Regions from separate parts of the Arthrobacter sp. M71 S08 genome, predicted to be linked through region 1. Evidence: riboswitches for the same ligand, from Rfam matches in the RefSeq annotation. Region 1 holds a riboswitch; each other region holds the start of a gene.
The links. Region 1 has a riboswitch for cyclic di-AMP ahead of AC5RTB_RS00245 (NlpC/P60 family protein). Riboswitches for the same ligand answer to the same signal wherever they lie in the genome.
Positions count from the first base shown of each region.

Region 1 (6,955 bases):
AGGACATGCCCGCAACCGTCTAACCGGCGGGCGCGCCGTGGTTCAGCTACCGGCCCCCGGTTAGCTGAACCACGGGAGGGGCAGCACGGTTACCTTCTCGTCGGGTTCGCAGCCCTGCTCCGGGATCACGAGGACCCCGTCGGCGTCTGCCAGTCCCCGCAGCATGCCCGAACGGTGGTGAACCGTTGGCATTCCGCGCCCGCTCTCGTGGCGGTATGGCACCAGCCGGGTGCGTCCGGGCAGCGGCTCGAATGCCTCACCGACCAGGATCGAGCGCGATTCAGGGAAGGCGGCTCCGCGCAGTCCGGCCAGGAGGGGTGCGCCGACCGTCAGGAGGGCCATCATGGCGGCCAGGGGGTTGCCTGGCAGACCGACGAAGAAGCGCCCGTCCGGCAGTCTCGCGAGAAGGGTGGGGTGTCCCGGCCGCATCGCGATGCCGTCGATGATGAAGTCGGCTTCGAGCACCGCCAGCGCACGGCGGATGTGGTCGGCGTCGGACGCCCCGGTGCCGCCGGTACTGATCAAAACATCGCCGGACGCCCGCGCCAGTGAAAGTTCGTCCAATGCCTCCGCGCTGATCGCGGCGACGACGTCGTCAAGATCGTCGCGTGCGCGGGCCACGGTGTCCACATGGCCGCCCAGCATGGTGACGAGGCCGGGCAGCTGCGGACCAAAGGTGTCCCGGACCTGGCCCGGCTCGGGCAGTCCCGCCTCGATGACCTCGTCGCCGGTCAGCAGCAGGGAGACGCGGGGAGCGCGAAGGACCGGGAGCGTGTCCCACCCGCAGACGGCAGCCAGGGCGATCTGTGCCGGATTGAGCACCGAGCCGGCTCGGATGGTCTCGGTTCCCTCGGCGGCTTCCTCGCCGGCCGGCCGGATATGCTCGTTCCCCGCGGGTTCGTCGGCCCGCGCGCGTTCGTTACGGGTCAGCACACCGTCGCGGACGGCTCCGTGCTCCGTACGCAGGATTCCGGTAGCCCCCGGCGGGACGACACCGCCCGTGAGGATGAAGGTTGCCTGGCCCGGTTCCAGCGTGGCGTACCCGGACTTCTTATGCTCGTGTGCGCGGTGCCAGGGACTCTCATCCTTCTGCACCGGCGTAACGAGCGTCCAGGGCGGCTCACCGTTCAGCGCCCAGCCGTCCATCGCCGAGGACGCGTAATGCGGGATGGGCTGCAGCGCCACAACGGGTTCCGCCAGGGTCTGGCCGAGAGCATCAGCGAGGTTCACGGTCTGCGCCGTCTTTGGTGTGGCGGATTCGTACGCTAGCCGCCGTGCTTCCTGCCAAGTGACGTTGTGCCCGAAACCGCTCACCGGCGGTCCTCCGTCTCGACGATGGGCGGACAGGCGGAGTGCGCTGCCTGCATTGCCGACCGCATGGCTGTGGCGCTGTCCGCCTGACCGTACCCAACTGCCATTCCTGCCGCGTAACCGGCGATGAAAGTCGTGAGCGGAGCCGCAGGGCGGACCACGGAGTGCGCGGCCTGGCCCGCCAGGGCCAGGACGGCATCAACGTCAACCTCCGTGCCCTCAAGTTCGAATATCTCCAGAAGCTTTTCGCTCCACTGCCTGAGCAGGCGATCCCGATCCTCCATGGTGAACCTCTCGCTATTTGCCCGCGTCTGGCTCCTCCACCCCGAATTGCCGGGCGTCGGACCACGTATCGATGTCGATGGTTGAGCCCGCGGGAACTTCGACTGGACTCCATGTCACCCTAGCAAGGAGGGCGCGCATAGACAGGTTTCTTACTTCCTGCAGATCAACAGCACTCGCGAGGTCAGTCCAGCGATACAGGGCTGCGAGCGGCTGGTCCCTGCCGCCGTCGTGCGCCAATACCGATAACCCGGTTGCGAGGGCACCCGCGGTGAGCGAGGGCAGTGCGTCGCTGATGCGGGGCATGTCGCACGCGAGTACAAGCACCCAGGGCGCGGGATTGTCCCCCAAATGCATGACGGCGGCGCGCACCGCCGCCGCCGGCCCACCAAATGGTGGGTCCTCCCGGATCAGCTCCGCTCTCGGAGGCAAGTCGGGCGAGGGGCCGCCGACCACGACGAGCCGTCGCGCCGATTCGAGCGCGTCACAGGTCCGCACCAGCAGCGATGTGCCGTCGACCCGCAGGGAGGACTTTGGAACCCCGCCCAGTCGGGACGACCTGCCGCCACTGAGCACGACGGCGTCGAACATCAACTCTTCGGCGGCGCTCCCGTCCGCTTCCGGGCTGCTCACGCCGCGTTGTCGGCGGGCAGGAACTCGCTCCACTGCGGCGAGGGTTTCTCAAGTTCCCGGATCTGCCAGGAAGTCCCGCGGGGAGGCCTGGGCACAACCCGGAGTGACCAGCCGAGGGACCCGAGGGTCTTGTCCCCCTTCGCGTTGTTGCATCTCAGGCAGCAGGCGACGAGGTTCTCCCAGCTGTCCTCTCCCCCGCGCGAGCGCGGGACCACATGGTCGATGGTGGATGCGGCCTTACCGCAGTAGGCGCACATATGATTATCACGCCTGAGCACGCCGCGTCGCGTTGCTACCGTGCTATTGCGATACGGGATCTTCACATACCGGTTCAGCAGAATGACTGAAGGCCTGGACAGAACTTCGTTGGGGCCAACCACCGGGTCCTCCCCTTCTGCGACGACGCTGGCTTTACCTGTGAGAACAAGCACCAGCGCCCGGCGGAAGGTAACCACCGCCAGTGGTTCATATCCAGCATTAAGAACGAGAGTGCGCATGCACATTCCTCTTTGCCGTCCATAGCCCAGAAGATTCCGGAAAATCCCTGACGTCCCTGAAGCTACAGCGAAGGTACTTCGGATTAACAGTGCAAGAGTAAGCCGTTCGGCTCATGGTTCGTCAATCGCCACACTCGCTTTTCCCGGCAGACGGGCACGAAAAAGCCCCTCGCCGGCTACGGCGAGGGGCTTCATACGAATCTGTTGCAGAGTTAGCCGCCGACGCGGATGAACACGGGGCCTGATCCGAGCTCAGCCGGCGCGATGACCGTCTGGTTGCCGTTGAACCCACCGTGGACGGCCTGGCCACCGCCGATGTAAACGGCGATGTGGGCCAGGCCCATCCCGCCGTCGGCATAGTAGATAAGGTCGCCGGGGATAGCTTCTGCAGCGCTGACCGTGCGGCCGAGGGAGAGGTAGCCGGCCGGCCATCCGTGGAAGTTGATGCCTGCAGCGGCGAGGGCGTTGCTGGCGAGGCGGGTGCAGTCCTGGGTCACTCCCAGCTGCGCCTTGGCGGCAGCAGCGATGGTGGCGGCTACGCCCGAGGACGCCTGGGCGGCTGCTGCGGGGGCAGGCGTCTTGGCGATGGCCGGCTGCGCCGCGACAGTGGCCGTTGTTTCCACTGCTACTGCGGGCTCGATTACGGCAGGTTCTGCCTCGTCGACCGGTGCAACAGCGGGAGCGACCTCAATAGTTTCGGCCTGCGGCTGAACTACAGGGGCAACCACTACAGGAGCGGCGACGGCCTTGACGGCGGTCTTGTTGAAGGAGATCTTTGCATCGGCCGGTGCCTGGATCGGCGCCGTGGCAGGCTGAACCTCAAGGGTGGTGGTGACGGTGTTGCGCTCCGCAGGCAATTCGACCGCGTTTGCGGCAACGCCGCTGGTAAGAACCAGACCGGATGCCGCGGCGATGACGGCTGCCTGGCGACCTACGCCGCCGGCGTTGCCACCGACGGCGCGCGCAATGGTGGAGAGAGAGGCTGATCGCTGCACTTCGGCGCGGTGGCGCGCGATGGCACGGATGTTCGGGGTCATATGTGTGAGCTCCAGGTTTTCTGGTTCTTAGCTAACGCGGACGAAGCTGTAGCCAGAGAGATCGGACAGGCTGTGAAGACCGGTGTTCATACCGTTCAGGCCACCGCTGATGACCTGACCGTTGCCTACGTAAATGGCAACGTGACCACCGGAGACCACGAGGTCGCCGGGAGCGGGAGTGGGGACGACTGATCCGAAAGCGAAGAAGTCGCTCGGAGCGATGTCGCCGACGGACTTGCCGATTGAGCGGAGGGCCTTCTCGACCATAGCGGTGCAATCCTGTGCGACACCGATCTGGGAGTAGGCCGAGCCGACCAGTGCTGCTCCGACTCCGCTGGCGCTGGGCGCCTTGACCGGAACGGGAGCCTCAACTGCGGCGGGCTCCACCTTCGCCGGGGCCGGGGCTGCTGCTGCGACCTGGACGGCCGGCGTCACGACCTCGACGACGGTTTCGACGGTCGAGGCCGGGGCGGGGGCCGCCTCGACAACTTCAGCCTGCGCTGCGACGGGAGCGTCCTCAACGGCCTCGACAACCGGAGCAGCTACAGCCTCGACAGCCGCACGCTCGAAGGTGACAGTCGCATCAGCAGAAGCGCTGACTGCGGTGGGCTGAACGGCGACTGTGCTGAGCGTCTTGACGGCCTGCGCCGAGCGCTGGGCGTCGGATGCGCCGTGGGCCGGAAGTCCGGCCGTGAGGACCAGGCCGGAAGCTGCCACAATGACCGCTGCCTGGCGTCCTACGGAACCGGCGTTCGAAGATACAGCCTTCGAGATTGCTGCGAGCGAGTTTGTATGAGCCGGCACCGCACGGTGGCGGCCCAGCGCAGAGCTGTTTGACACGTTAAATTGCCTCTCCCTACGCCTGCGAGGTGAGCTGTCGGATTCGGATGGGAGTCACCCGGCCGCGGATCGTCTCAAATCCTGCGACTTAACCCCAAGGACTTCTGGAAAGAAGCCCGCAATTGGTTCCCCCGCCCCTGCCATGCGATTTACGAACGGACCTCGCGCAGTGGCAGAGCTAGGCGATCTGCGCGAGAGTGCCGAACCCCCTGCGATTCGGCACGAGTTGAACGCTACCTCAGAATTTAAGGTATGTCACATTCCGATCACGGAACGGTGTGTTCTCGATTACGACGGCGTTGAAACCGTTCAAAGCCAACCCAACGGGTCGACGTTCTTGCCGTCGACAAGGACCTCAAAATGCAGGTGGCACCCCGTCGAAGCGCCGGTGGATCCCACCCTCGCGATAGCTTCACCCCGGTCAACTACCTGACCCACTGTCACGTCCATCGCGGACAGGTGGTTGTAGGTGGTCTCCAGGCCGTTGGCGTGCTTCACAACAATGCGATTGCCGCCACCGTAGGCGTGCCACCCTGCGAAAGTCACGGTGCCGGCCGCTGCGGCCTTGACGGCCGTTCCGCAGGCTTCACTCATGTCCTGCCCCGTGTGGAGCTCACCGGCGCCGGTGATGGGGCTGATTCGGGAACCAAAGGGCGAGCTCATCACTCCGCCGTCCAGTGGCGCCGAGAGGGAACCCTGGGATTCTGCGGTCACGATGTCATTACCCGAAGCCGAGACCATCTCGGCCAGTTTCGCGTCGGGATCGAACTTGCCGTTCAGAGCAGCCCGGTCAAACGAGACGTCCGCACCTGCGGCAGCCTGGACTGGCTGTGGCTCGTCCTGCTCCGCTGGAGCAGCAACAGTCAGCGCGTCGGAAGGCGAGACTGCTGCGGTTGTGGGCAGCGCGACGGTGAGGACCATTCCGGATGCAGCGGCGGCAATGGCAACCTTCTGGCTGAGCCCCGCCAGGGAAACATCCCGGCGTGCGGTGACCGCGCGTCGTCGTCGTTCAATCCGTTGCGGGTCTCGGGGACGGAGGCTAACAGTGGACTGGGCCCCAGGCGCGGATTGTGCAGGCGCCACGGAGCCATTGCGGGCTTCCCTCCGGGACATCGGCGCAGCCGCGCACGCACCAACCGGCGCCGTCGGGGTCGCGCACTCCCGGACAACTGAAGTGGCCGGCACAGCGACGTGAGCGGCTGTGAGGTGGGCGATTCGCTCGGCCCGGTGGCGCCTGTGGGCGTCACGCGGCCGCGCTTCAACGACCGGGGTGCCGGCACGGCGACGCCCCGAAGCAGTGTTTGACAAGGAGACCCTTTCTCATTTCCGCCTGCGAAGTTAGCTGTCGGGTTCGAGTATGAGAAAACTCGGTTCGAATACCTCCGATAAGGCAGCATCCGGAACTTCACCCCAAGGTCATGGCGGGCCATGACCGGTGGTGGGTCCTCCGCCCCTGTCATCTGTTCAACACTGCGTTCGCTGACAGGGTTAGGCATGCGAACCAGGTAACGCTGGAGTATCAGCGCCAGATATCAACTATAGATCGACGAGGCCGACCGTAATCATTTCGTAACCAAACTGTGGATAACCTTAGGCAATCCAGAGCTTCCCGCCTTTGGTTAAGACTGGGGATGAACGGCCACAAAAACGTGTGAAGCGACTTCCGGCGGCAGTTCCAGTGCGCCCTCTACACCGGGCACCCGAACAGACACGTAGTCACCCACCGCCTGAAGGGTCATGGACGCTCCGGGACGCAGGCCACCCTCATCCAGCTGCGTGAGCAGTTCGGGATCCACCTGGATAGGTTCAGCCAGGCGGATAAGAGTCACAGCGGAGCCGGCGGTGTTCGTCTCCAGAGCTTCGCTGAGAGTGCACACACCGAGGGTCAAGGTTTCGGAGGGCGTTCCGCCGATCGCTTCGAGGCCGGGAATGGGATTGCCGTAGGGCGACTGTGTCGGCTTCCCAAGCAATTCGTAGAGGCGCCGCTCGACCCGCTCACTCATGACGTGTTCCCACCGGCAGGCCTCATCGTGGACATAGGCCCAGTCAAGACCGATCACATCGGAGAGCAGGCGTTCAGCCAGCCGGTGCTTGCGCATCACCTCGGTGGCCCGTCGACGTCCGAGTTCGGTCAGTTCAAGGTGACGGTCACCGGTCACCACAACCAGCCCGTCACGTTCCATTCGGCCCACCGTCTGGGACACCGTGGGGCCGGAGTGACGAAGACGCTCTGCGATCCGCGCACGCAGGGCCACGATGTTTTCTTCCTCGAGCTCAAGGATGGTCCGCAGGTACATCTCGGTGGTGTCGATGAGGTCCGTCATGCGGGGTTCAGCTCCTTGGCACTGGTGCGGA
Region 1 is NZ_JBNHEY010000001.1:41,153-48,107, reverse strand. Features, by position in the region: gene AC5RTB_RS00275 (FdhF/YdeP family oxidoreductase) at 1-23, shown strand, start outside; gene AC5RTB_RS00270 (molybdopterin molybdotransferase MoeA) at 61-1,314, opposite strand; gene AC5RTB_RS00265 (DUF6457 domain-containing protein) at 1,311-1,595, opposite strand; gene mobA (molybdenum cofactor guanylyltransferase) at 1,609-2,226, opposite strand; gene AC5RTB_RS00255 (HNH endonuclease) at 2,223-2,723, opposite strand; gene AC5RTB_RS00250 (NlpC/P60 family protein) at 2,936-3,760, opposite strand; gene AC5RTB_RS00245 (NlpC/P60 family protein) at 3,788-4,600, opposite strand; cyclic di-AMP (ydaO/yuaA leader) riboswitch at 4,606-4,757, opposite strand; gene AC5RTB_RS00240 (M23 family metallopeptidase) at 4,910-5,908, opposite strand; cyclic di-AMP (ydaO/yuaA leader) riboswitch at 5,913-6,100, opposite strand; gene AC5RTB_RS00235 (iron-dependent transcriptional repressor DtxR) at 6,220-6,924, opposite strand.

Region 2 (6,955 bases), on a different contig from region 1:
CGGCAGCATCGTAGCTACTGCATAGAGGGCAAGCCACGCTTGTCTTTCGGCCGGATTCAACCACCGCGCGCCAGTCATGACGATCATTCTCGCAGACGACCGGCTCTCACGGGGACGTTGTCTGCTGTGTCCGGACCGGGTGGGTCAGTTCGGGGTACTTTGCGGTGAACGCGTCCCCGGATGACTGCCTGCGTAGCCGTCTGCCCACCCACGGTCCAAGGTAGTCGCGAGCCCACAGGGCATCTTTGCGAAGTTGCACAAGCCTCGATGCAGCCGGGCGGGCCTCAAGTTCGGGCAGTTCGATGCTGTGGGCGGACTTCAGGACTTCCAGAACCCGAACCGCCATGAGCGTATGCCCGGCAGCGGACATATGCATCCGGTCGACGTCCCAGTAGCCCCAGTTCTGGAACTCCCGCATCCGCCAGTAGTCGGCCAGCTCGGCATCGTGGCGGTCCGCGATTTCGCGGACGAGTTCGTTGTAGATGGCTGTGCGCCCGCGCGTCTTGCCGAAGACGGCCGATTTCGACGAGTCGAACCCGGTGAAGAGGACCACAGCAGCACCGCTGTTCCGCAGGCGGGCGATGCCGGCGTCGTACTCTGCGAGCAGCGCGTCCAGATCAATGGAGGGCCGCAGGATGTCGTTGGCTCCTGCGTAGATGGTTACCAGGGTCGGTTTCAGGGCAAGCGCCGCATCGACCTGTTCGGAGAGGATCTGCCGCATTTTCCGGCCTCGGATGGCCAGATTCGCGTAGCCCCAGGAAGGGTCGGCGAGGACCAGCTGCTCGGCGACGCGGTCAGCCCAGCCGCGCACCCCGTTGGGACTTTGCGGATCCCAATCCCCCACACCCTCGGTGAAGGAATCGCCAAGGGCGACATATCGATGGGCGAATTCAGTGCCCGGAGACTCAGTACCCAAGAGTGTCAGTCCTCCCCGTCGGAACCAGGGGTGGAGTCACCCTCGTTCCGCTGGTGCTCGGCGTCGTATTCGTGCTGGGTGTGATGCTCGGTCTCTGTGTACGAGCCGTTGAACCCAGTGGTGTCACCGGTCGGACGGGCCGTGGACGGGTTGGGGAACGTGGGAGATCCGCTCAGGGCGTTGCCCTCGGTGTCCTCTTCCGGCCCGTTGCCCTCGCCTGCGCTGGACTGGTCCTGTGTCATGGCTCCTCCTTCTGGTTTTGCCCACCCAGCATAGTCCCGTAAAACTCTCCGCACACCCGGCGAGGGCAGACGCTAAGCTCGATTACAACCACTCTCGTCAGGAGAATACGCATGGCTTCCTTGCCGGACACCGAGACTGAAACGCGGGCCGAAACGCAGTCGGAATCGCGGACAAAGCGCGCAGCCCTGATCCTCAACCCGGTCAAGCCAACCGACGAGGATATCCGCGCAATCGTCACGGAGCTGAGCCTCGAGAAGGGGTGGCAGGAACCCCTCTTCCTCGAGACCACCGAGGACGATCCGGGGCACGGCCAGGCGCAGGAGGCTCTCAGGGAAGGGGTCGACGTCGTCATCGCGGCAGGCGGTGACGGCACCGTACGGTGCGTGGCGGAGGAACTGGCAGGCACGACGACGGCACTCGGCCTGCTGCCGCTGGGCACAGGCAACCTGCTCGCGCGGAACCTCGATATCGACGTCGATGACCCCCGGGGAGCCGTCGAAGCGGCGCTCGGTGGCACCGAACGGTTCATCGACGTGGTGCATGTGAACGTGGACCGGGCGCAGGACGCGCATGTTTTCCTGGTGATGGCCGGGCTTGGCTTCGACGCTTCGGTGATGGCTGACACGCGCGACGACCTCAAGGACAAGGTGGGCTGGCTTGCATACGTCGACGCCGGCATCCGGAACCTCCCGGGCAAGCCCTCCAAGGTTCATATTTCGATCGACGGCGGCAAGCGGGTCACCCGCCGCCTGCGCAGCGTCATGGGCGGCAACTGCGGAAAGATAATGGGCGGCCTGGAGATCTTCCCGGGCGCCAAGCTCAACGACGGACTGCTGGACATCATGACCATCGCGCCGCGCGGCAAGCTCGGGTGGTTCGCTGTCGTCGGCAAGCTCCTGGCGCGGGGCAAGGGCAAGGACCCATCGGTGGAGTATTACCAATGCAAGGCCGCTGAGGTGGAGTCTGACACTCCGCTGGAGATCGAGCTCGACGGCGACCCCCTCGGCAAGGGCACTCACATGTCCTTCCGGGTTGAGCCGAATTCGCTGAAGCTGCGGATGCCGTACGGCAAGAAGGACCCGGCGATCCTCACGAACCCCGTGCCGTAGGCGCTAGAGGCGGCCGCTCGGGTCGACTGTCTTCCCATCGACGAGCACTTCGAAATGCAGATGGCAGCCGGTGGAGTTGCCAGTAGTGCCAACTGCGCCGATAGCGTCTGCGCGGTCAATTTTCTCACCAACGGTGACGCCCAATGAGGCGAGGTGGTTGTAGGTGGTCTGCAGTCCCCCGCCGTGGTCGATCACAATGCGCTGGCCCCCGCCATAGGGGTGCCACCCGGACTCGGTCACGGTGCCTGAGTCGGCGGCGAGTACCGGCGTGCCGCAGGCGCCGGCGAAGTCCGTACCTGTGTGCATTTCCTCGCCGTACCCGGTCATCGGGTTGACCCGGTTGCCGTAAGGGGAAGCCACCGAAACTTCGCTCACCGGTGCACCGAGCGATGGCTCCTCGGCAGGCTTTTCTACCGGCTTCTTGGGCGCTTCGGCGTTCGCGACAGTGATTTCGCCCGCGGACAGCGTCGAAACTTTGCTCTCCTCAGCCGGTACGTCACTTGCGGACGACGGTGCAACCGGTTCGCGGCTGAAATCCACCGCGACATCCTCAGGCGCAGTGACGCTCTGCGTCTCGCTCACCCTCATCAGCCCTGCTTCGGTGAGCGCCGGCGGCCCTGCCAGCGTCAATGCAAACGCTGACGCAGCCAAGGCTCCACCAGCGCAAAGGAATACGCGGACGCGACGCTGGGAGCGTTCATGAAGGCGCGCGTCCCTGCGGGTCAGGCTTTCGGCGGTTGATGGGGATGAACGGTGACCGGACAAAACAGGCACAGGGGTGCCCACGGAATCTTGCTGGGACAAGGGATTGCCTCTCTTGACGCCGGCGAAGTTAGCTGTCGGGTTCGAGCAAGAGTCACTCGGCCTTACCTCGATAGCCGCGCCAGGGCGGGTCAAGGACTGTGCAGGCTTCACCCCAAAGGCAGCAGACCGACTGCCCAGGATTGGGTTCTCCGCCCCTGTCTTCGAAATGAACGGGAACCGGACAGGTGACAGGGCTAGGCGTACAGTCCGGCGGCCACGATGATACGGATGACCTGATTCAACGCTACGGCATCCGGCCGAAAGTTACAATTTCGTTATGCGCCAATCCCAAGGATCGTATGGCTGCGTGTTATGCGAGTTCGGCTTTACCCCGGCGCCAGTACCCCATGAAGGCGACCTGCTTGCGGTCTATGCCGACGTCCCGCACCAGGTAACGGCGTAATCCCCGGACCACCGCGGCTTCCCCGGCAATCCAGGCGTAGAAGGGCAGCGCACCCGAGGGCTTGTCCGGGTTCAGCGAGCCATCAAGGGCCGCGGGATCCAGCAACTGGGGCGTCTCCCAGAGGATGTTCTTGTCGATGTCGATATCTTCCGGCTCGGGCCCGGCTGCCCGTTCAGGACCTCCCGCACAGGCTGCCGCGGCAAGCGCCTGTCCTGAGGGTGTGTCCGAGCCCAGGCTCACGCGGAAGGGCGCCGCCAGGGATACCCAACCAGGGACCCTGACCGCCTGCCGGACTGCCGCATCGAGCAGTTCGCCGTGCGGACGGCCGCCGCGCACCAGCCAGCTGATCCCGACGCCGGACCGGGTCCGGATGTCCTGGCAGTCCGATGCATCCGGGACCTCCAGGAATGCATGGCCGCTGATGTGTTCCGGGAGGGATTCGAGGATGGCGCTGATCGCCGGAACGGCAGTCTCATCGCCCGCGAGCAGAACGTTCTGGGCCAGTCCCGGACGCCACTCGATGCCGCCGTACGCGCCGGCGGTGGAGCAGGTTGCGGCATGGATGTTCGGCCCGATCAGCCAGACGCGGTCGCCCGGCTCGGCCGATGCGGCCCACTGCGAGGCGGGGCCGCCCTTCCCGTCCGCGTCGAAGTGCATCACGAAGTCGACATCGAGCTCGGGAACTTCCAGGTCGCAGCGTGATTCGCGGACCGTGTAGGTACGCATGTGCCCGCGTTCGGCGGGCTCGAGGGAAAGCCATTGCTGGTACCACCCGCTGCCCGCGCCGTCCATGAGAGCGCCGAGGTCGGCGCACTCGCCGCCGGCCGGCGGGATCATCACCTTGATGCGGAGATCCAGGGTGGAACCCTGGACGCCGAAGTCGGAAAGGCACGCGCCGCCGAACGTAATGCGCCGGAAATTCGGGCTGACCGGCTCCACGCGGCTGACCACGACGTTGAACGCGCGGATCGCGGACACGGCAGACAGCGCGCCCGCACGCCCGGCCGCTCGCGGGGTTGTAATTTGTCCTGCATCTTGCCTTGACTTCGATCTCGTCCTTGGGACCCGATGCGTTGTGCTGCCTTCTGTCACGATGCTGCCTCCATTGCCGGTGCGGGTAGCCCGTCCTGCGGGTTCGCTAAAAAACCCGGGATGCCCTCCCGTGTGGTCTTTGCGCTTACGTTGCGGGGAGCGGCGTGATGCCGCCCGATCGGCACTACCATCGGCGTGCCTGAAACGGGATCCGGGATGACGTGGGATTGAAGACCGAAGACATCGGCGACCGTCTCCGCAGTAACCACCTTCGACGGTGAGCCCTCGGCGACGATGCGGCCACCCTTCATGGCGATGAGGTGGTCCGCGTACCGCGCAGCGAGGTTCAGGTCATGCAGGACGATCGCGACGGTGGTGCCCGCCGTACGGTTCAGATCGGTGATGAGGTCGAGGACTTCCACCTGGTGGGCCACGTCGAGGAAGGTGGTCGGCTCATCCAGGAGCAGGATGTCGGTCTGCTGCGCCAGCGCCATGGCTATCCAGACGCGCTGCCGCTGGCCGCCGGAGAGCTCGTCGACGTTACGGTCTGCGAGTTCCAGCGTGTCGGTGACCCGCAAGGCGGAGGCAACGGCCGCGTCGTCGTCGTGGTTCCACTGGCGGAACCAGCCCTGGTGGGGGTAACGGCCACGGCCCACGAGGTCCACGACGGCGATTCCGTCCGGGGCCACCGGGGTCTGCGGGAGCAGCCCGAGGGTTTTCGCCACCGCGCGGGTGGACAGTGAGTGGATGTCCTTGCCGTCCAGCAGCACTGTTCCCGCCGCGGGCTTCAGCAAACGCGCCAGCCCGCGGAGCAGGGTGGACTTGCCGCAGGCGTTCGCCCCGACGATGACCGTGACCTTGCCCGCCGGCAGTTCAACCGTGAGGTCCTCGACCACCGGCCGGTTGTCGTATGCGAGCGTCAGGTCTTTGGCGTTCAACCTCATGTCAGCCTCCCTGGCCTGATCGGTTGGATGTGGCAAGAAGCCAGAGGAGGAATGGGGCGCCGAGGACGCCCGTGATCACTCCGACCGGCAGGGAAACTCCTGGAATCAGGTTCGCGCCCACGAAATCCGCTGCCAGGACAATGACCGCTCCGACCAGCGCCGCAGTCACCAGCGGGCGGTACCCGCCGAGAAAGCGCCTGGCGATCGGGCCGGAGAGGAAAGCGATGAAGGAGACAGGTCCGGCAGCCGCAGTCGCGACCGCGGCGAGGAGCACTCCGGTGACGATCAGCGCCAGCCGCGACCGTTCGACGCTCACGCCAAGTCCGGCGGCGGCGTCATCGCCCAGTTCCAGCCCGCGCAGCGAACGGGACAGTACGACGACGGCGGGCGCCAGCACCACCAGCGCAACGAACAGTATGCTCACCCGCTCCCAGTTGCTCGAGTTGAGCGAACCGTTCAGCCAGGCGAGGGCATCAGTTGCAACGGTGATGTCGGTGCGGGTGAGGAGGAAGCTGACCACGGACTGCAGGACCGCGGCGAACCCGATGCCGACCAGGATGAGCCGGTACCCGGCCACTGAACCCCGCCGGGAAATGAAGTAGATGGCCAGCGCAATCACCAGGGCACCGCCCATGGCGAAGCCCGAGAGGACAAGGCCGGATGCACCGAGGAACGCGATCGCGAAAACGGCAGCCGCGCTGGCGCCGTAACTGATGCCGATAATGTCGGGGCTGGCAAGCGGGTTGCGGAGCATGGTCTGGAACACCGCCCCGGCAACGCCGAAGGCTGCACCGATCATGACCCCGATCAGGACGCGGGGAATCCGGTTCTCCATCACGATGAAGCTGGCCCCCGGGATGTCGGCGCCCGCCACGATGCGGAAGAAGTCGGGGATGGTCACGGTGTAGCGGCCCAGCAGGAGCGTGACAGCGCTGAGCACGACCACAAGGAAGGCCAGCGCGCCGATCTTCACGGCCCGCCGGGTGCGGAGATGGTGGCGTTGAGGGAGACCTGTGCCCTCACCACCGGCGCGCTCCTCGGGTGTGGGACGGACTGCGAGGCTCATAGTTCAGCCATCTTGCGGCGCCGCACCAGCCAGATGAATACGGGGGCTCCGATGATTGCGGTGAGGATGCCGACCTGTACCTCACCGGGCGGGAGGATGATGCGTCCGAGGATATCGGCGGCCAGCAGCAGGACCGGCGCGAGCACCATGGAGAAGGGAAGGATCCACCGGTAGTCGGGGCCCGTGAACGCACGCACGACGTGCGGAATGACCAGGCCAATGAAGCCGATGGGGCCGGCAGCTGCTGTCGCCGCACCACAGAGCACGACGACGCCCAGCGCCGTGAGCGCGCGGGCGAGCGTGACGTTCTGGCCCAGTCCGCGGGCCAGGTCATCACCGAGGGACAGGCTGTTGAGCACCTTGCCGGTGAGCAGGGTCAGGGCAAATCCGAAGGCGAGGAACGGCAGCACCGGCATGATCACGTCCCAGCCGCGGCCG
Region 2 is NZ_JBNHEY010000002.1:154,650-161,604, reverse strand. Features, by position in the region: gene AC5RTB_RS04620 (MarR family winged helix-turn-helix transcriptional regulator) at 1-78, opposite strand, end outside; gene AC5RTB_RS04615 (SGNH/GDSL hydrolase family protein) at 107-916, opposite strand; gene AC5RTB_RS04610 (hypothetical protein) at 922-1,158, opposite strand; gene AC5RTB_RS04605 (diacylglycerol/lipid kinase family protein) at 1,270-2,268, shown strand; gene AC5RTB_RS04600 (M23 family metallopeptidase) at 2,272-2,919, opposite strand; cyclic di-AMP (ydaO/yuaA leader) riboswitch at 3,076-3,255, opposite strand; gene AC5RTB_RS04595 (siderophore-interacting protein) at 3,383-4,453, opposite strand; gene AC5RTB_RS04590 (ABC transporter ATP-binding protein) at 4,564-5,451, opposite strand; gene AC5RTB_RS04585 (FecCD family ABC transporter permease) at 5,453-6,517, opposite strand; gene AC5RTB_RS04580 (FecCD family ABC transporter permease) at 6,514-6,955, opposite strand, start outside.
Region 2: linked by a shared signal. The riboswitch ahead of AC5RTB_RS04600 (M23 family metallopeptidase) and the one ahead of AC5RTB_RS00245 (NlpC/P60 family protein) in region 1 are both predicted to bind cyclic di-AMP.

Region 3 (6,955 bases), on a different contig from region 1:
TAATTCGAGCCCGTCTATTGAGAGCACGCCCGAGGATCGCGTGGCGGAGAGCGTCCCGTCTTCGACCCAGCGCCGCACCGTATCCGAGCTGACGCCGAGGAACTGTGCGGCATCCCGCACACGTATCTGAGTCATAATTCCAAACTTACCGCGGTATTTGCGAGGATTTTTCTCGAAATGCCACAGATTTCCCGATCGTTGGCCGTGTGGGAGCCCCACCAGTTTGGGGTGGGGCTTCGTTTCGGGCTAAGATGGTTCGTCGGTCACATGTTCTACAGGAGTTTTCATTAAAAGCGATCTCAGTTCGCCCCTGGTCTTCAGTGTCAGGGATCTCGGGCGCAGCCCGGGAACCATGCGAACAGTCGAAGAACATGTGCCCGCACCGAAGGATTTTGGTGTGGCGCTCATCGGCGTTCAGGAAGGCTCCGAAATGGAGTTGGACCTGAGGTTCGAGGCTGTACACGAGGGGATCCTGGTATCAGGAACCGTATACGTCGAAGTAACTGGCGAATGCGGCCGATGCCTTGACCCGCTCAGCTATGGCAGCAGTGTCGATGTGCAGGAACTCTTCTACTACGACGCCCCTGAGTCGGCGGAGGATGAAGAGGAGGACGTGCAGCGCCTGGTTGAGAACGACACCGTCGATCTTGAGCCGGTGCTGCGGGATGCGGTAGTAACATCGTTGCCGTTCCAGCCGGTATGCCGGGAGGACTGCCAGGGTCTGTGCGCTGAATGCGGTGCACGCCTGGAAGAGGATCCCGGACACCAGCACGAGGTCCTCGACCCCCGCTGGGCTGCTCTGACAGGGTTGGCCGGCGCGGCCGCCGGCCCTGAGGCAGCGGAACCAGAAGTTAAGACAGAGTCAGACAAGAGAGAAGAGAGTTAGTCGTGGCTGTTCCCAAGCGGAAAATGTCCCGCTCGAATACGCGTGCACGCCGATCCCAGTGGAAGGCTGTTGCTCCCAAGCTGATGAAGACGGTGGAGAACGGTCGCGTCACCTACAGCCTTGCCCACCAGGCCAAGGTTGTCACCGACTCCGCCGGTACCGAGCTGTTCCTTGAGTACAAGGGCCGCAAGGTAGCCGACGTCTAAATGCTGACGGCACCGCTTCACGGTGCTGCCGGCAACGATCGCGAAAGCGTCGCCTGCGTGGAAAGTTCTGAAGATCTTTTGAAGCGTCTCGGTGTCAGTATTGACGCCGAGACGCTTCGTCTTGCCCTGACGCATCGGTCTTATGCGTATGAGCAGGGCGGCATCCCCACCAACGAACGCCTTGAGTTCCTTGGCGACGCCGTCCTTGGCCTTTCGGTCACGGACGCCCTGTACCGGGACAATCCGGATCTTTCCGAGGGCGAGCTCGCCAAGAGACGCTCCGCCGTCGTCAGTACGCGTGCCCTCGCCGAGATTGCCCGTGGTCTCGACCTGGGACAACACATCCTGCTGGGGCAGGGCGAGAAGCTCACCAACGGGTGGAACAAGTCGTCCATCCTCGCTGACACCATGGAAGCCATCATCGGCGCCACCTACCTCAGCAACGGCATGGAAACGGCGCGGCGTCTGGTCATGCGCATTATCGGTCCGGTTCTGCAGGACGCTGCCGCGCTCGGTGCTGGAACCGATTGGAAGACCAGCATCCAGGAAATCGCCGCCGCGCAGCGTATGGGCGTGATCGACTACAAGGTCACCGGATTCGGCCCCGACCACGACCGCAGGTTTGAAGCCGTGCTTGTGATCGGCGGAACCAGCTACGGTTCCGGTTCCGGCCGCTCCAAAAAGGAAGCCGAGCAGGAGGCTGCAGCAGCCTCCTGGAAGCTGCTGCAGCTAGGTAATATCGATGCGCAGACTGACACGGCGGCACGTCAGTCCACGTGATCCCGGGAGCTCGTGATGCCTGAACTTCCTGAGGTGGAGGTTGTGCGCCGGGGCCTCGCACGCTGGGTCAGCGGGCGCCGCATCGAGGCGGTTGACGTTCTTGACCCCCGCTCGATCCGCCGTCACGCCCTCGGCGCTGAAGACTTCAGGGGTAATCTTGTCGGGGCTCGCGTCACCGATGCGGTGCGACGCGGGAAGTTTCTCTGGCTACCGCTCGCTACTGATGACGACGACGGCAGTGGCCCTGCATCGTCGTCCCCGCCGACTCCGGCCGGACTCCCGGCGGGCAGGGAACCGGTAGCGCTGATGGCGCACCTTGGGATGAGCGGACAGCTTCTGGTCGAGGACCATAGCCAGCCCGACGAGAAACACCTGAAGGTACGGCTGCGGCTCTCCACGGCTTACGGACGCGAACCGCTGCCGGCGGAGCTCCGTTTCGTTGATCAGCGAATCTTCGGGGGACTCTTCGTCACAAGCATGATGTCCACACCGGACGGGCTTCCCGGTGGGCTGGGGGAGCATCCCTCACCACTCGTGCCGCTCGAGGCGGCTCATATCGCCCGGGACCCGCTGGACCCGGCGTTCTCCTTCGACGAGTTCTACCGGAAGCTGCGGGCTCGGCGCACGGGGTTGAAGCGTGCACTGCTCGACCAGACTCTGGTCTCGGGAGTCGGCAACATCTATGCCGACGAGTCACTGTGGGCTGCCAGGCTGCACTATGCGCGCCCCACCGACACTCTCCGCCGGGCGGAAGCTGCCCGACTGCTTGCGTCCTGCCGCGACGTGATGACTCGCGCGCTCGAGGCAGGAGGCACGAGCTTTGATTCCCTGTACGTCAACGTCAACGGCGCCTCTGGTTACTTCGAACGTTCACTCAACGCCTACGGCCGGCAACGTGAACCTTGCCGGCGATGCTCGGCGGACGGTCTGGACTCGCGCATCCGGCGGGACACGTTCATGAACCGCTCCTCGTACACCTGCCCCCGATGCCAGCCGCGGCCGCGCAACGGACGGTGGTAAGTATCCCCTGACGTGACAAAAGTAAGTATGCTGATTAGATTCGATGTTTCAGCATCCGACACGTCAGGAGTAACGCGATGAAGAACAAGTTGGTTTTTGCAGCAGGCATGGCGGCAGGCTACGTTCTGGGCGCCCGGGCAGGTCGTGCCAGCTACGAGCAGATCAAGGTCAAGGCAAACGAGCTCTGGAACAGCCCTAAGGTTCAGGGCAAGGTTTCCCAGGCATCCGAGACGGTGAAGGCCAAGGCGCCCGAGGTTCAGGCGCAGGCTGAGCAGGCTCTGAAGAAGGCGCAGTCAGCGATGCATCGCGGCGGCGATAACGACACTCCGAAAGACCCGAACATGGAGTACAAGATCTGATCCGATGCGCTGCAGTACGTGTGACCAGCCTCTCCGTGACCGAAACGTGACAATTCAACGATAGGTATGTAACGTTGTGGATACGCCGGGCTCAAAAGCCCGGCTTCCTTCTGGTGGATTGCCTAATCCTGCCGCCGCCGGAAGGTCCGTTCGCTACACACTGCGGCAGGAGCGGGGGAACCAGATTAGCGGACTTCTGTGAAGTCCTAGGGGTGAAGACGCACCGGCTGTAATGCCGGCCGTCCGGGTGGCTCCCATCCGAATCCGACAGCTAACTCCGCAGGCGTTGGGAGAGGCTATTTCCGTGTCCAAAAACCGTCATATCGCGCGCCACCGTGCAACTCCGCCCAGCACCATGCAGATCGTGTCCAAGGCAGTCAGCTCGCACGCTGGCACCGTTGGCCGCCCTGCAGCTGTAGTTGTAGCAGCCTCCGGCATCATGTTCGGAGCCGCCCTTCCGGCCAGCGCGGGAACCACCACCACTTCCGCCACCGCCCCGGCCGCTGAGGTCAGCGTCCAGGCACCAGCGGCGCCCGTTGCCCCGGCCCCCGTCGTCGAGGCTCCTGCTGCTCCGGCACCTGCTGTAAACGCTCCGACCCACACCGTTCAGGCCGGAGACACCCTCGGCTCCATCGCCGGCAACTACGGTGTCAGCCTCGACGCCATCTTCGCTGCGAATGGTCTCGGCTGGGAATCAATCATCTACCCGGGCCAGGTCATCAGCTTGTCCGGCAGCGCTGCAGCCGCTCCGGCTCCTGCTGCAGCTGCTCCGGCTCCGGCACCGGCTCCCGCACCCGCACCTGCACCGGCTGCTGCCGCTCCGGCACCGGCTCCCGCACCTGCACCTGCACCGCAGGTTCAGGCAGCTCCGGCACCGGCAGAGACCAGCACCATGAACATCACCACAGCGTCCTCCAAGATCACCGTGGCTGACGGTTCTTCAAGCGGCGCAGGCGCCTCGATCCTCGCTTCGGCCCGGGCACAGCTCGCCGGCGGCGCTGTTCAGGACTGCACCCGCCTCGTTGAGATCGCAATGGCTGCAGCCGGCAAGCCCGTCGGCGACCTCGGCCCCATGCAGTTCGCTGCCTACGGCGCTCAGGTAAGCACGCCGGCCCCGGGTGACCTGGTCATCACCGGTGGCCACGTGGCTGTCTACGCTGGCGGTGGCCAGGTCATCAGCAGCGGCATGAATGGTGCAAACCTCACCATGCAGCACCCGCTGAGCGACCTCGCCGGCGCGTTCTTCGTGCGCGTCTAGTCTTCGGCTAGCCTTTCTCACTGGGGAGGACCTGAAAAGGTCCTCCCCAGTGGTGTTTAATGTCGAGGCAAGTGTCCGGGAGGACCAAGTAGAAGGACGGTTTCTCGCCCTGCCGGTGCCGCTGCACACCGGGATAGGCTGTCTTCCTCAGAGCGACGCACGGGAGGTAATGCCCTGCCATGGAACCGGAACACGTGATCAAGGCTTCGCGCCTCGTCAAGAAGTTCGGCTCAGTCTTTGCGCTGACGGGACTCGACCTGCGAGTCCGTGCGGGTGAAGTCCACGGGTTCCTCGGGCCCAATGGCGCCGGGAAGTCCACCACCCTCCGGCTGTTGCTTGGACTCATGCGCCCCACCAGAGGCTCCGTACGGGTCCTGGGTGTGGACCCATGGGTCGAGCCCGTCCGCGCGCGCCGGGACATCGCCTATGTGCCGGGTGATGTGAATCTTTGGCCGGACCTGAGCGGCGGTGAAGTGATTGATCTGCTCACCGGCCTGCGCGGCGGGGCGGACGGGAGGCTGCGCCGCGAGCTTATCGAGGAGTTCAACTTCGATCCCCGACGCCGGACACGGACCTATTCGAAGGGCAACCGCCAGAAAGCTGCGCTGATTGCGGCGTTCGCGCGGCCCGCGCACCTCTATCTGTTGGACGAGCCGAGTGCCGGTCTTGATCCAGTCATGGACGCCGTGTTCCGACGACAGGTCCAGCGTGTAAGCACCGAAGGTGCAACTGTCCTGCTCTCCAGCCACATCCTGAGCGAGGTGGAGCAGCTTTGTGAGCGCATCACCATCATTCGTGCCGGGACTGTGGTTGAATCGGGCACGCTGTCCGAACTCCGGCACCTCCGCCGCACGCGGTTTCTCGTAGCAGGGGCGCGGACTGCAGCTGTACTCGACGGCCTCTCCGGCGTTTACGACGTGCATTCGGTGCCGGGCGGCATCCAGTTTGACGCCGACCAGACGCACTTGCCGACCGTGCTGGCCCACCTCTCCCGGGCAGGACTGACGGGGATCACTGCCAACCCGCCGTCCCTCGAGGAGCTGTTCCTCCGGCACTATACTCAGGCCGGCGCGGCTTCGGCGGATCGATCAACGTGATGCCCGGGGTCCTGCCGGTGCTGCGGATGCACCTGGTCCGCGATCGTTGGTTCCTCCCGGGTTGGCTGGCAGGAATCAGTGTGCTCGGGCTGCTTGCGGCCGCAGCAGTGTCCAGCCAGTTCGCCGCGTCCGCTGAGCGTGCGGGGATCGTGTCCGTCGCTTCCGCCAGTCCCGCATTCCGGTTTCTCCGCGGGCTGCCGGACGGCACGGGCGTCGGCTCCGTAGTGTTCTTCCAGGGTTATGCCTTCACGGCTGTCCTGGCAGGACTCATGGGAGTTTTACTCGTGACCAGACACACCCGGGCCGAAGAGGAATCCGGTCGTAGCGAGATCCTTGAGTCGACTCCCGTTCCGCGCACCGCCGCGCTGACAGCGACCCTCCTGCTCAGCCTGCTGGCCTGTCTCGTCCTGAGCGGTTCCTCCGGACTCGGGTTCGCCGCCGCCGGGCTGCCGCTCGCTGGATCGATGCTGGCGGGCGGCGCAATAGGCGTCGTCGGCCTTTTTTTTGCGGCCGCCGCAGCGGTCATCGCCCAGCTCATGCCTACGGGACGCGGCGCAAACGGGGTTTCAGCGGCCGTCGTCGGCCTCGCCTATCTGATCAGGGGAATTGGCGACGCGCTGGGCGAGCCCGACGCCGGGCTTCTGAGAGTCGACCCGGCATGGCCTTCCTGGTTTTCCCCCATCGGATGGGGACAGCGGGTCCGCCCCTTCACTGAAGCCGATGCCCGGCCGGTGGTCGCCCTGGGCCTCGTGGCTGGAATCTTGTGTCTGATTGCGCTCCTGATCCGGAGTCGCCGGGATCTGGGTGCCAGCCTCCTCGGTGAACGGACCGGAAGGGAAAGAGCAGGGCGAACAGGTCGATCCCTGGTCGGCCTGGCGTGGCGGTTGCAGCGTGGCACCCTCGTGGGGTGGTGCATCGCCGGAGCGGTCATAGGAGGTCTGGCCGGCGGATTGGCTCCGGTGGTTACCGATGTGATTGCGGGCAACCCAACCATGCAGGACCTGTTTGACCGGCTGGCTCCAGGAACGGCCCCCGGGGCAGGAATCGTCGATCTCTTCCTCACTGCGCTGCTGGGCATCGCCTCTGTTCTTGCCGCTGCTGCCGGTGTGCAGGCAGTTCTACGGCTGCGGGCTGAAGAAGTGGAAGGAAGGGCGGAACTGTTGCTGTCCGCACCCGCCACCGCAGGCCGATGGGTCGCCGCGAACCTGGTGGTGGCGGGCATATCGATCATTGTTCTCGTCGTCGTGGCCGGGTGTTCCGCGACAGCAGGCCTTGCGCTGTCAGGATCCCTTGGTACACGGGGAGCGTCCGTTGTGGGAGCCAGCCTCGCACATGCCCCGGCCGCGACC
Region 3 is NZ_JBNHEY010000009.1:67,911-74,865, reverse strand. Features, by position in the region: gene AC5RTB_RS15395 (TOBE domain-containing protein) at 1-135, opposite strand, end outside; gene AC5RTB_RS15390 (YceD family protein) at 353-886, shown strand; gene rpmF (50S ribosomal protein L32) at 889-1,092, shown strand; gene rnc (ribonuclease III) at 1,150-1,872, shown strand; gene mutM (bifunctional DNA-formamidopyrimidine glycosylase/DNA-(apurinic or apyrimidinic site) lyase) at 1,888-2,892, shown strand; gene AC5RTB_RS15370 (YtxH domain-containing protein) at 2,970-3,251, shown strand; cyclic di-AMP (ydaO/yuaA leader) riboswitch at 3,393-3,551, shown strand; gene AC5RTB_RS15365 (LysM peptidoglycan-binding domain-containing protein) at 3,556-4,509, shown strand; gene AC5RTB_RS15360 (ABC transporter ATP-binding protein) at 4,689-5,606, shown strand; gene AC5RTB_RS15355 (ABC transporter permease) at 5,606-6,955, shown strand, end outside.
Region 3: linked by a shared signal. The riboswitch ahead of AC5RTB_RS15365 (LysM peptidoglycan-binding domain-containing protein) and the one ahead of AC5RTB_RS00245 (NlpC/P60 family protein) in region 1 are both predicted to bind cyclic di-AMP.